DNA from 4 places in the Paenibacillus sp. F4 genome. Region 3 is predicted to be linked to each of the others. Evidence: predicted binding sites of a transcription regulator. Region 3 holds the regulator's gene; each other region holds the start of a gene.
The links. Region 3 encodes LexA, which represses DNA repair genes until DNA is damaged. Its sites were predicted from a motif close to CGAACATATGTTCG; they were not measured.

Region 1: recA (recombinase RecA) is a predicted target of LexA. The motif match lies at 1,873-1,886, and genes of this name have one in related genera.
Region 2: C1T21_RS10080 (YolD-like family protein) is a predicted target of LexA. The motif match lies at 1,985-1,998, and genes of this name have one in related genera.
Region 4: addB (helicase-exonuclease AddAB subunit AddB) is a predicted target of LexA. The motif match lies at 1,832-1,845, and genes of this name have one in related genera.

Annotation. Positions count from the first base shown of each region.
Region 1 is NZ_POVS01000009.1:189,828-193,018, reverse strand. Features, by position in the region: gene pgsA (CDP-diacylglycerol--glycerol-3-phosphate 3-phosphatidyltransferase) at 1-348, shown strand, start outside; gene C1T21_RS07810 (competence/damage-inducible protein A) at 444-1,712, shown strand; gene recA (recombinase RecA) at 1,956-3,017, shown strand.
Region 2 is NZ_POVS01000009.1:650,933-654,123, forward strand. Features, by position in the region: gene C1T21_RS10070 (hypothetical protein) at 62-241, opposite strand; gene C1T21_RS10075 (zinc ribbon domain-containing protein) at 386-1,510, shown strand; gene C1T21_RS10080 (YolD-like family protein) at 1,610-1,945, opposite strand; gene C1T21_RS10085 (copper amine oxidase N-terminal domain-containing protein) at 2,101-3,057, shown strand; gene C1T21_RS10090 (fibronectin type III domain-containing protein) at 3,182-3,191, opposite strand, start outside.
Region 3 is NZ_POVS01000015.1:73,876-77,066, reverse strand. Features, by position in the region: gene C1T21_RS17325 (hypothetical protein) at 1-372, opposite strand, end outside; gene C1T21_RS17320 (DUF896 domain-containing protein) at 493-699, opposite strand; gene C1T21_RS17315 (LysM peptidoglycan-binding domain-containing protein) at 808-1,176, opposite strand; gene lexA (transcriptional repressor LexA) at 1,365-1,991, shown strand; gene C1T21_RS17305 (hypothetical protein) at 2,275-2,577, shown strand; gene C1T21_RS27400 (hypothetical protein) at 2,814-2,978, shown strand; gene C1T21_RS27395 (hypothetical protein) at 3,020-3,160, shown strand.
Region 4 is NZ_POVS01000017.1:493,881-497,071, forward strand. Features, by position in the region: gene C1T21_RS20940 (Na/Pi cotransporter family protein) at 1-6, opposite strand, end outside; gene C1T21_RS20945 (class I SAM-dependent rRNA methyltransferase) at 295-1,674, shown strand; gene addB (helicase-exonuclease AddAB subunit AddB) at 1,912-3,191, shown strand, end outside.

The DNA.
Region 1 (3,191 bases), on a different contig from region 3:
CTTGCTGATAAGCTTTTGGTAACCGCTATTTTGGTTTCCTTGGTAGAAATGGGGAAAATTGATTCATGGATTGTCGTTGTGATTGTTAGCCGTGAATTTGCGGTTACGGGGCTGCGTCAGATTGCCTTACTGGATGGGTCTGTGGTTGCTGCAAGCAATTGGGGCAAATTAAAGACGATCATCCAGATCGTTGCTATTGTAGCGCTGCTCATTAATAATTTCCCGTTTGTTTTTCTTGGTATACCGTTTGATTTAATAGCGATATGGGCAGCAGTGTTGATCACCATTTATTCGGGTATTGATTATTTCGTGAAAAATATCCATTTGCTGAGCTCCTCCAAAGTTTAACAGGATAAATTTTATGGAAACAGCAATAGGGACTAAACTTATTGCTGTTTCTTTATATAATTCCCATAATATTTGCAGTACAGGAGGAAGAATTGATGAAAGCTGAAATAATTGCAGTAGGAACAGAGTTATTGCTCGGACAAATAGTGAATACAAATGCTCAATATTTGTCACAAGAGCTGGCTACAATTGGAATCGATGTATATTTTCAGACTGTGGTTGGCGATAACATAGATCGGCTTCAGGAGGCGATAAGAATTGCTCAGAAGCGTGCGGATATTATTTTGTTTTCCGGCGGTCTGGGGCCGACTCAGGATGATTTGACGAAAGAGGCGATAGCGACTGTATTGGGGCGGAAATTGCACATAGATCGTCTTGCAATGGACAAGCTAGATCAATTTTTCCGTAACCGTGGGGTAGAAATGACCGAGAATAACCGCCGGCAGGCGCTTTCTATTGAAGGTGCTACTCCGCTTGAAAATGAGACAGGGCTAGCTGTGGGCGACGCGATTGCACAGGACGGTAAATTTTATGTAGTTTTGCCTGGACCGCCTAAGGAACTCAAACCTATGTTTGCAAACCAGGCGAAACCTTGGTTGCTTCAGCAGGCATTGAGCGGTGAGGAAATGCCAATTTATTCGAAAATGCTAAAATTTGCAGGGATCGGTGAGTCAGCTCTTGAAACCCATTTGTTAGATCTAATCCAATCCCAGACAGATCCCACGATTGCCCCTTATGCCAAGGAAGGGGAAGTCACGATCCGCATATCCACCAAGGCGGCAAGCGAAAGTGAAGCATTAATTAAGCTGACAGCTACGGAAGTAGAAATTCAGCAGCGTCTTTCGGAGTATATGTATGCAAGCGAGGATGTTGCGCTGGAGAAGGTTATCGTAGATCTAATGGCCAAACGCGAACTCACTGTGAGTGCGGCAGAAAGCTGTACAGGTGGAATGCTGATGGAACACATCACTTCTATACCTGGCAGTGCTGTTATGTTTCAAGGTGGCATCGTGTGCTACTCCAATGAAATGAAGATGAAATTACTCAACGTGCCTTATGATTATTTGGAAGGGGATCATGCGCCAGGTGCAGTGAGTAAGGAAGTAGCCCTTGTGCTTGCGGAGCAGGCGAGAATGATCATGGACAGCGATTTTGGACTTTCAGTTACTGGTGTAGCTGGGCCTGGATATTCCGAACGGAAGCCAGTCGGTCTGGTGTATATTGGCATTGCTGAACGCGACAAGGAAACGGAAGTACATGAGCTGAGACTGAGTGGCAACCGCGAAACAATCCGACTGCGATCAGTCAAAGCAATCCTGTACAGATTGTGGCGCAGGCTGGTAGAGAACGAGAAACTCTCTTAAACATCTATGTACAGTGTGGGTCGTAGAGTTGTTTTTAGATAGATATTCATGATATAATCATCTTATCGGAAGAACCGTTGCAAAGCCTTTTGCCAGCGGTTCTTTTTTTGTTTTAAGAGACAGGTGTAAATATAGAAGAGAGCTGTGTGAATAAAAAAAACGAATGTATGTTCGAAAAAATGCTTGGCAAGCGTGTCAAAACAAGGTATTATTAAAGTACAAACAATGAAGGATGTGAGTTTATTGTCAGATCGTCGTGCTGCGCTGGATATGGCGCTCCGTCAAATAGAAAAGCAATTTGGTAAAGGTTCCATTATGAAGTTGGGTGAGTCTACCCACATGCAAGTGGAAACGATCCCCAGTGGTTCGATTGCTTTGGATATTGCGTTAGGAACGGGCGGCTTTCCAAGAGGCCGGGTTATTGAAATATACGGACCGGAATCATCCGGTAAAACGACAGTAGCTCTTCACGCTATCGCAGAGGTGCAAAAAACAGGCGGACAAGCCGCCTTTATCGACGCCGAGCATGCGCTTGATCCGTCGTATGCAAGCAAGCTGGGTGTCAATATTGATGAGTTGTTACTATCGCAACCAGATACAGGAGAGCAGGCGCTTGAGATTGCCGAAGCCCTTGTACGTAGTGGAGCAGTAGACATTGTAGTTGTTGACTCCGTAGCGGCACTTGTGCCCAAGGCAGAGATTGAAGGCGAAATGGGAGATTCCCACGTTGGTCTTCAAGCACGTTTGATGTCTCAGGCATTGCGTAAGCTTTCTGGAGCCATTAATAAGTCGAAAACTATTGCTATTTTTATTAACCAGCTACGTGAAAAAGTAGGTGTTATGTTCGGTAACCCTGAAACAACACCAGGTGGACGTGCTTTGAAGTTCTACTCTACGGTACGTTTGGATGTTCGTCGTATTGAAAGTTTGAAAATGGGTAACGACATTGTGGGTAACCGCACACGTATTAAAGTCGTGAAGAACAAAGTTGCCCCTCCTTTCCGTCAGGCTGAGGTGGATATTATGTACGGTGAGGGTATTTCCAAAGAAGGTAGCTTGATCGATATCGGTACGGAGCATGACATTGTCGACAAGAGCGGAGCCTGGTATTCCTACGAAGGTGAGCGCCTTGGTCAGGGACGTGAGAATGCTAAACAATTTTTGAAGGAAAATCCGAATATTGCTAGTACGATCGAACAAAAAATTCGGGTGGCCAGCAATTTGGTTACGACGGTTGCTCCGCCTACAGAAGAAGAGTTGGCACAGCAAGCGAAGGAAGAACAGGAATTGTTGGAGCTTGAATAAAGCTTGGTGAACCCTGATTTGTGAACTGGGGCCAGGGTTATGGCACCGTCCGTTTGAATAGCATGATTCTGATGCCCTGCACAGTTGTGCAGGGCATTTTTGCATCAACTAAAGTCTGCTTTGTCAGCGGAATCTAACTTTGCGTAGCAGGTGTTCAAAGGCTGCTTTCGTGAA
Region 2 (3,191 bases), on a different contig from region 3:
AGTAGCCATTCCTTTTTAATTTTCCAGTGTCTTCCCTGTTTATAGGCAAGTATTTGTATCATCATTGGTCTGCAATTTCAAACGATGATTTTTCCAGATGATCTTGCAAGTCTGTTCTTCCGTTAAAATTCTTACATATACGTCTGTCACGCTGTACACTTCCATATTTTTGATAAATATACTCATAACAAGCGGCTCGTAATTTATCAGTAGAATCAGATGTAATAAATTCAATATTCATCTATGCATCACCTCGTTACATATTATTTTTAGACAGGTTATTCGAATTCTTCCCATGTAATTAGACCTAGAAAAATATTCCTATGTTTGATAGACTACTTTTTATGAAGCAACAGAGTTCCAAGAAAGGCAGGAGTAAAAAAGAATGCTCTGTGATAAATGTGGGAAAGAAATACCCAAAGGAAGCGCCTTCTGCAATTATTGCGGAAAGGAAGTAACTATCAATATTTCACCGCAAGAAAAAACATCCGAAATTAGGAATGATGATCCGATTCCTAAAAAGATCAGCTATAGGAAGAAAATTATTATCTCAATTGCTCCATTTCTTATTTTATGTCTTTTTATCGTAGGCTATTTAATTGCAGCTCCCTATATCAGTTATATTCAGGCCAAGTCATTAATGAATAACGGTGAATTTGACAAAGCAACTCAAGCCTTCACCAATTTGGATGGGTACAAAGATTCTGATGAGTTGATTAATGAAACCAATTATCTAAAGGCAAAACACATGCTAAAAACTAGAGAATACGAAAAGGCTATTGAAATGTTTATCAATTTAGTCAACTACAAAGATAGTGTCAAGCTAAAAACAGAATCAACATACTTACTGGCAAAGCAAAATTCCTCCCAGGATAACTACGCTTCGGCAATTGAATTACTTGAACAAATCCAAGAGTATAAAGATTCATCTGATCTGTTGCAGGAAGCAAACTACCAAGAAGGTGTAAAGCAATTCAATGCATACAACTTTCAACAAGCAACAAAGTTATTCACTGCCAGTAGTGACTATCAAGACTCAGAGAAGTATCTGGCTCAAGCTTTCTTATTAGACCATTTTCAAGGTATATGGAGAGATGATGATGGATATAGAAAGCTGACCTTTAAAAATGGAGAAGTAACCCAAGTGTTATTTTCTGGTTTACAAGATGAAAGCACCTACACCTGGTCAACAACCCTCGTAGGGAAAGAAATGCACGACGACAACGGTACAGTATATTATCTTAAGAACGATAAGCTAATCGAAAAGGATAAGGACTCTTACTTTGGTCCCAAATCATATACAAAGATCGGTAATTACGATGATGTTCCACCAGAAAAACTTGCTCCCCAAATCGGTATGACCGAACAGGAAGTAATGGATTCAAAATGGGGACTGCCAACACACGTAAACAAAACCACAACTGCATATGGCATAAGTGAACAATGGGTCTATGATCATTACAAGTACATCTATTTCGAAAATGGAGTCGTAACAGCAATTCAAGATTAATCCACATGCGGAGTCTTCGAGAAAAAACCGAAGGCTCTTTTTATTGCTCCGAAATCCATTGTTCTAAGAAGGCCTGTTATCCTGTTCCTTTTTAGGGGATTATACAATTGCTGATATAATATCCTCTAGCTTAATCCAGCTGAAATCATCTTCCCCACGGAACAGTTTTACTTCCCTACGCGCGGTGTTAATTGACGTAACTACACCACACAGTTCCTCGTCATCAAACGGACTGAACACGAGGAGCGTGACTGTTGTACGCGAGTTGTAGGACTCTATTAGAGCCTGCTCAATCAATTGTACCTCTTGATCATCGAGTTCCGGTTTACCGCGCCGCTGGCGATCCTTCATAAGTTTTAAATAAGCTTCTTTATGTTCCGGTATGATAATGCGCGAGCTTTCCCATAAGCCGTTCTCTTCGAGTTTTTTAGACATGTATGTAGCCTCCTGATGTGTTATGTAGAAATTATATTCCGAACATACGTTCTACACAAGAGATTTTCATACTAGAAAAATATTCCTAGGTCTGATAGACTACTTGTAAAATGAGGATTTTGCAAAGTCCTGAAATATTAAAAGAGGAGATTATTATGAAGCGCCTTCTTACCTTATTGTTAATTTTTGTTGTCTATTTTGGAACGATTCCAACAATTCATGCGAATCCGTCGAATTATCGTATTTTTTTGGATGGAAAAATTGTGACACTTCAATTTGCCCCTCGCATTGAAAGTAACACCCTTATGGTTCCAGTTGTCCCGTTGTTAAAAAAATTAGGCTATACAGCTGCTGTAGATCCCGATATTCCTGATCGTGTAAAAATAACAAATTCGAATAATTCGATTACCTTTGTGATTGGTGCTAAAAATATTTATATCAACGGAAAAGAAATTCGTATGCCTATTAGCTCTAAATCATACAATGGAGTAACTTACCTTCCTCTGCGTGCAATTTCGCAAGCACTCGGGAAACCGTTTGGCAGTAACTCTACAGAACAGTACGCCTGGATTGGAGTTACACCGAGTAAAAACCAAAATATTCCAACAGAATTGCAAGGGAAAGATTTTAGAAATGCTATATGGGGTATGACAGTTCAGCAAATTAAAAGGTCTGAGACACTGCCTCTCATCAATGCTGTCACTGAATTAGATGATTACGGCGCGAGTAATATGTACTATACTTATTTGGACTACAGAGGTGAATACAACGGGTACAAAGCAGTTTACACTTATATCCTAACTGGGAAAGATAAGAACAACACTAAACTGTATGACGGCCAGATTTTATTTCCTGAAAAATTTAGTAACATGCAAAACTATATAGATCGATTCTTTAAAATTAGTTCTAAAATGCAATTGGTATACGGTGCACCAGTTCAAACGGAGCGACCACAAGGAAGAAATCAGAGTAAATGGGCGGAAGACCTGTCTTTAGGTAATCTCTCTTTAACCGATTACTACAATGTCGGTCGAAATTCTTATTATATCCGATTGTACAAAAGTATGCATTCTGAATATCCTCAATTGGATATTTTGGTGTCTCAAAGATAATATTAGACTTTTTTTTGAGAATCAGCACGCCAGTGTAATTGATTTTATCAAATACTTCGAAGATCTATAGAACTGACTAGACAAAAAGCTCTGCCGCCCCATTAAGGTCAGCAGAGCTTTTTATTTATTTAGAG
Region 3 (3,191 bases):
ACCCTTTTCAATCTTGATGGCTTTCATGTCCCCTGCCGTCATTGGACGTTCTCTACCACCTTTCAGCATATAGAGAGTATCCTTTCCCACTTTCAGATAAGGACGACGGATGAAAAAGATAACAGCCAGCATCAAGTAAAGGCCGAATACAAGCCAATCCATCCCTCGCATGCCAGTCTTAGTCAAAAAGTAACTCATAAGCATGTACAATACAGAAAGACCTGCCAGCATAATTGGCACAGTAATGTTACGGCCACGGAAAATATCCATTGCAGAACCTGCGCCGTTAATGGTTTGAATGCCTTGCTTTTTGCGCGATTTATTTAAATGCGCTGTGTTTTTGCGTACTTTTCTTTCAAATGATCGGGCCATCTCTCAATTCCTTCCCAGATATATTACAATAAAACAATTGCCTCAAAGCTGATCTATATAGATACCATGAAAGGTACCTAAAACAAAAGGCAAATTGTAGGCTTGGGCGCTTTAACAACATTAATGCTTCAGCCCGTCATTTCCCTTCGATGTATCATCGTCCACAAATTCAATCGTCTCAAGCTGCTGCCGAAAATTACGGCGAATGTTACCTAAATAAATTTCCCGAAGATTGGCGCGCTCTGTGGCTTCCTCTTCCGTCAAACCCTCGGATTTTGCTTTGCGCGCTAATTCATTAATGCGCTGTACCAAGCTGTCTATATCCAAATTGTGTCCCCTCCATAAAAGCAAAGATATAATACACTTTGACATGTAGAAAAGAGCTTGTCAAGGCTCCCGTATTACGCTCCCTGACAAGCTCTAATAGTCTATAGATCAGAAGTTAGGAAGCTTGAGTACCTGACCTGCCTGCACTCCCCGATCCTCCAAACCGTTAATCCGCACAATTCCTTCTATATATACCCGTGTATCCATTCGTTCCGGTTTATGATTTGCGGCAATCTCCCACAACGTATCCCCGGGTTGTACGGTCAGTTTAGTCACTTCTTCCTTGGAAGCTGAAGGTGCCGCGAAAACCGTAAGTACACCTGCCCCTGCAATCCAAGCAACAATCACTATAATAAGAAGCTTAAGTAAAAGAGTATTGGTAATAATCTGCATAAAACGCGCCCTACCCTCTTTTCGGGTCTCCTGTAAATTTTCTAAATTCATCGGGAAAATACTTTGATAAGTGCTATATTTCATCATTGGCTGTGTCCTCCAAACGTTTGTTCTTATGTTTTCACAATATAACACGAACATTTGTTTTGTTCAATAGAAAAGAGAACAAAAGTTCGCAATTATTTTCAGGGATTATTTAGAACTTATGTTTGTACGAACGGAGGTTCTATGCTATAATTTTCCCAAACGTTACTAAATGGGGTTGATACGGTATGTCTAAGATTTCGAGCCGCCAGCAGGCCATTCTTGAATTTATCCGCAATGAAGTGCGTCTAAAGGGGTACCCCCCTTCTGTACGCGAAATAGGCGAGGCTGTCGGATTAGCCTCCAGTTCTACGGTTCATGGTCATTTGGATCGTTTAGAGAAAAAAGGACTCATTCGCCGCGATCCTACAAAACCACGGGCTATTGAGTTACTCGGTCAAGACGAATCGGATAACAGCAACTTGATTAATTACTCCATTAGTCGTGTCCCCGTCGTCGGCAAAGTAACTGCTGGCCTTCCTATTACGGCGACAGAAAATATTGAAGATTACTTTCCTCTTCCCCAACACTTTGTTGGTGAGGATAAAATATTCATGTTATCTGTTGTAGGCGAAAGCATGATTGAGGCTGGGATTGCTAACGGAGACTATGTAATCGTACGTCAGCAGCAGACCGCTGATAATGGTGATATTGTTGTAGCTATGACAGATGAAGACGAAGCTACAGTTAAAACCTTCTACAAAGAAAAAGATCATATCCGGCTTCAACCTGAAAATCCAGCCTTTGAACCGCTTCGCCTGACACACGTCAGCATTTTGGGCAAGGTTGTAGGACTCTTCCGGGACTTCCACTGATTTCTCGTTCTTTCTTCCCCGTTATTCTATCCACTAATACAAAACCGGCTGCCTAGGGCAAGCCGGTTTTGTATTGCTATTATGTTTATTATGTATCTCACAACTATTTTTTCATTTCAGCAACCTATTCCTATTTTTTCTACTATAAAATCAGCCTCCCCATCTCAAATAATCCCCCACTGATCTTGAGCAACTATACTGTCATGGGCAAAACTAATAGATCTTTCTTTGATTTGGATAAATATGGTATATTAATTACTCATAGCTCTGTAGGAGGAATTAAATGAAAAAAATTATAATTTCAGTGTTTGCTGTGATATTTATCGCCATAAGCTGTGTAGTTCCAACAATGGATCATTTGTATGCAAAAGAGAACTCACACATAACAACCTACGATCGTATTCAGTACATACAAATACTTATCCATTTCAGGTATTTAGAAAAGCAACTTGAAGCTGTAATTTCCGAAAGAAACAATTATCCAGAAGACAGCCAAGAATATAAACAGCTCTCTGAACAACTGAATCATATTCTTGCTCAAGAGGCGTACTACGAGAAAAAAATTAATACTCTTAATAGTAAATAATTTTCAAACTAAACTGCATATTATTTATCTACACTATTAGACTCATGCCGACCTGCCTGTAACCTTCTCCTGCAACGTAAAGTTGAAATGGCGAAGACAGGCTCGCATGAGGTTTTTTTGTTAACCATTAGGAATATAGGTACCAGCTTCTTTTGGCTTTTAATAGATTTATGCTGATACATTACTATCACAATTGACATATGTATATAGCAGACCTAAGCAAAGGAGATATGCAGATGATCAGAAATAGAGTTAAAACGTATAAGCATCGCATCGGGAAAAACAGATATCTGGTCGTTAAAGTCTTTCAAGCCGCAGCTGCTAAAACAGGAAGCGGAAATGCACTAGCAACCAATGCCTTGAATATCAAAATTTCCAAGCGTAAGCATAAACACCACTAAGATTCATCCGTACCTTCATTTCCTTGAAGGGAGGTGATCATATGAGCAGAAGACATTGCAGACGTGATTTGAGAAGAAGAAGATCAAACATCCGTTCGAATCAAAGAGCCGTTGCGCGTGCAAGAGGTAACGCACTGGCTGTTAATCTGTTTAGCGTAAATGATAGACAACGCAGACGTTAATAATCGTTTTCAAGCAAAAGCAGGAAGGATT
Region 4 (3,191 bases), on a different contig from region 3:
AAACACGGGCATAGCCCCCTTTTCTAGGTGAAAATACTTATGTAACAGCCTATGATCTGTTGGGGACAGCCATGACAAGCATGGCTGAGCTCTTTTTTACGGAACGATAATTTTGTAGTATCTTCACAAGCTTTAAAAGCGTGACGTCGATATACAGGCGGGCAGTAGCGAAGCGGTTCATTTGAATCTGGAGAAGCGACAGTGTTCATAAGAACAAATGAATCGCGGAGCCGCGCCCCTATCGAACAAAACGTTTTAACACTTTGAGTAATCCAAGAATGGGAGTGAAGGATTTTGCCTTCAGTAATATTAGAACGCAGCCGTAAAAAAAGGCTGGAGCACGCACACCCTTGGGTGTTTAAAAACGAAATAGCCAAGATCGAAGGGGACCCAGAGGCAGGCGATTTGGTCAGTATCGTTAACCATCAGGGGCGTTATTTGGCGACAGGTTACTATAACCCAGCTTCACAAATTACAGTGCGTGTAATGTCCTACGAGCCGCTGGAAGCAATGGATCAAAACTTTTTTGCCCAACGCTTTCGCAAATGTCTGGAGCACCGCGAACGTTTTGTGACCGGGGGAAACGCTTATCGGTTGGTGTACGGCGAGGCTGATTTTTTGCCTGGACTGATTGTAGATCGATTTGGTGATGTGTTAGTCGTGCAGTTGTTAACGCTTGGCATGGATCGGCGCAGGGAAGAAATCAGGGATGCGCTCGTTGAAGTAGTGGGTCCTGTTGGTATATATGAGCGAAGTGATGTATCCATCCGTGAGCTGGAAGGATTGGAACAAACGAAGGGTCCTTTGTACGGTGATTGCCCGCGTCATGTGGTGGTGACGGAAAATGGGCTGCACATCAAGGTTGATATCGTAGAGGGCCAGAAGACGGGTTATTTCTTTGACCAGCGTGAAAATCGTGCGGCCATAGCACCGTTGATGACAGGTTGGGGAGCACGTAGTGGAATTACGCTACAAGAAGTAGCTGCAGACTCAGGGGATGCGGGCACTACGGTCATGAAGCCAGTGAATAAAAGTGGTAAGGTTGTTGAATTCCCATTCTGGGATGGCGCAACTGTATTGGAATGTTTTTCGCACACGGGAAGCTTTACCCTCAATGCATGTAAACATGGTGCTAAAAAAGTAACTTGTCTTGATATTTCTGAGCATGCGATTGAAAGTGCGCGGGATAATGTCAAGCTGAACGGTTTTGAGGAACGCGTTGAGTTTGTTGTCGACGATGCTTTTCAATATTTGCGCAATCAAGTGAAAGGTGTAGAGGAACGCAATGCACGAGCCGGGGGCAAAGGAGATACATCCAAGCCGCTGACAGCAGGTGGCGGACGCACCTTTGATGTGGTCATTCTCGATCCGCCAGCCTTTGCCAAAACGAAGAACGCTGTCAAAGGAGCTACACGTGGATATAAAGATATCAACCTGCACGGGATGAAGCTGGTCAATGAGGGCGGCTATCTGGTGACAGCGAGCTGCTCGTTCCATATGCGGCCAGAGTTGTTTTTAGATACCATTAAGGAAGCGGCGGCAGATGCTGGCAAAATCCTTCGTCTGGTAGACTGGAGAGCGGCTGGTAAGGACCATCCTCAAATTTTGGGTGTGGAGGAAGGCCATTACTTGAAATTCGCCATCTTTGAGGTGCGCAGCCGGACACAGCTGTAGGTTTCATACAAGGTCAAAGTCAATCGCCTTTTTGGTGATTAAATAGGTAAAATAGACTCGTTTAGGTATAAATCAGTCCTGTAGAGAAGGCGTGCACCAAGCCAATCTGCGGGACTGATTTGTTTTTTTAGAGGGAGGAAGAATTGCTACAACATGGCAAACGTACGTTCTTTTCTCTCTTGCCTGATATGCTATACTGTTTAATAGAATGTTGTTCGTTGGAAAGGAGGCCGCATCATGTCGGTCCGCTTGTTGATTGGCCGCTCTGGGAGTGGTAAAAGTACGTTAATCCGCAATGAAATGACGTCTATGTTACGCGAGGAGCCGCTAGGTAAGCCTATGCTGTTACTTGTACCGGAGCAATCGTCATTTGCTTCTGAGCATGCGTTACTTACAGAAGCCGGAAACGGTATTCAGGGGTCGGTGCGCGCCCAAGTGATGGGATTTCATCGTCTTGCCTATTTAGTTATGCAGGAAACCGGGGGTTCAGCACTGGTGCCTGTTACGGAAGAAGGCAAGAAGATGCTTTTATATAAAATTATTCGTCGTCGTAAGGATGAACTGAGCTTGTTTAAGGATTCGGGAGACCAGCTCGGCTTTGTGGATCGGTTGAATACATTGTTTACGGAGCTAAAGCAGTATGGAAATGATACTTGGTCTGTACCGGAGCAACTGGAGCGAATGAACGCTGCTGAAGAGTCAACTCCGATTTTGCGCGGCAAGCTCAAAGATATCAGTCTAATCTATGAGGATTTTGAACGAGAGCTGACGCTTAAATATATTGACGGTGAAGATACGTTGCGCATGCTGGCAGAACAGATTGCTGAGTCTTCCCTTGTGCGTGGGGCAGATATTTGGATGGATGGCTACCGCAGGTTTACACCACATGAATACAAGGTTGTGGAGCAACTTATGCTGCATGCCTCTTCGTTGACGGTGGCGCTGACTTGCAACCGCAGCTACGAGAGCGGACAGCTTCCGCATGAGCTGGATTTGTTTCATCCTTCGGCGGCTACGTATGTAAAGCTCAAAGGAATGGCAGACGAGCTGATGATAGAGACGCAGACACAATTACTGCGCCCTGATCCGCTGCCGAGATTTAAGGAGCGTCCAGCGTTGGCGTATTTGGAGGCTAACTTTGAACATCGTACAGGGTTACGGAATCAGGAACAACGGATGCGGCTGCAGCAGCTACGAGAGCAGTGGACAGAAAAGCAGCCGGAGGGAATAAAACTGTACACTGCGGCTAATCGCCGTGCAGAGCTGGAAGGGGCTGTACGCGAAATGCGCCGTCTGGCCCGAGATGAAGGCGCGCGTTATCGGGAGATGGCTCTGTTTGTGCGTCATATTGAAGATTATGAGCCATGGGTGGAACCGATATTCAAACAATATGAGGTTCCAGTATTTCTGGATCAGCGGAGAAGTGTATTGCATCATCCCTTAGTGGAATTGATTCGGGCTTCGCTGGATATCGTGCAGCGTCGTTGGCGATATGAGGATGTATTCCGTGTGGTCAA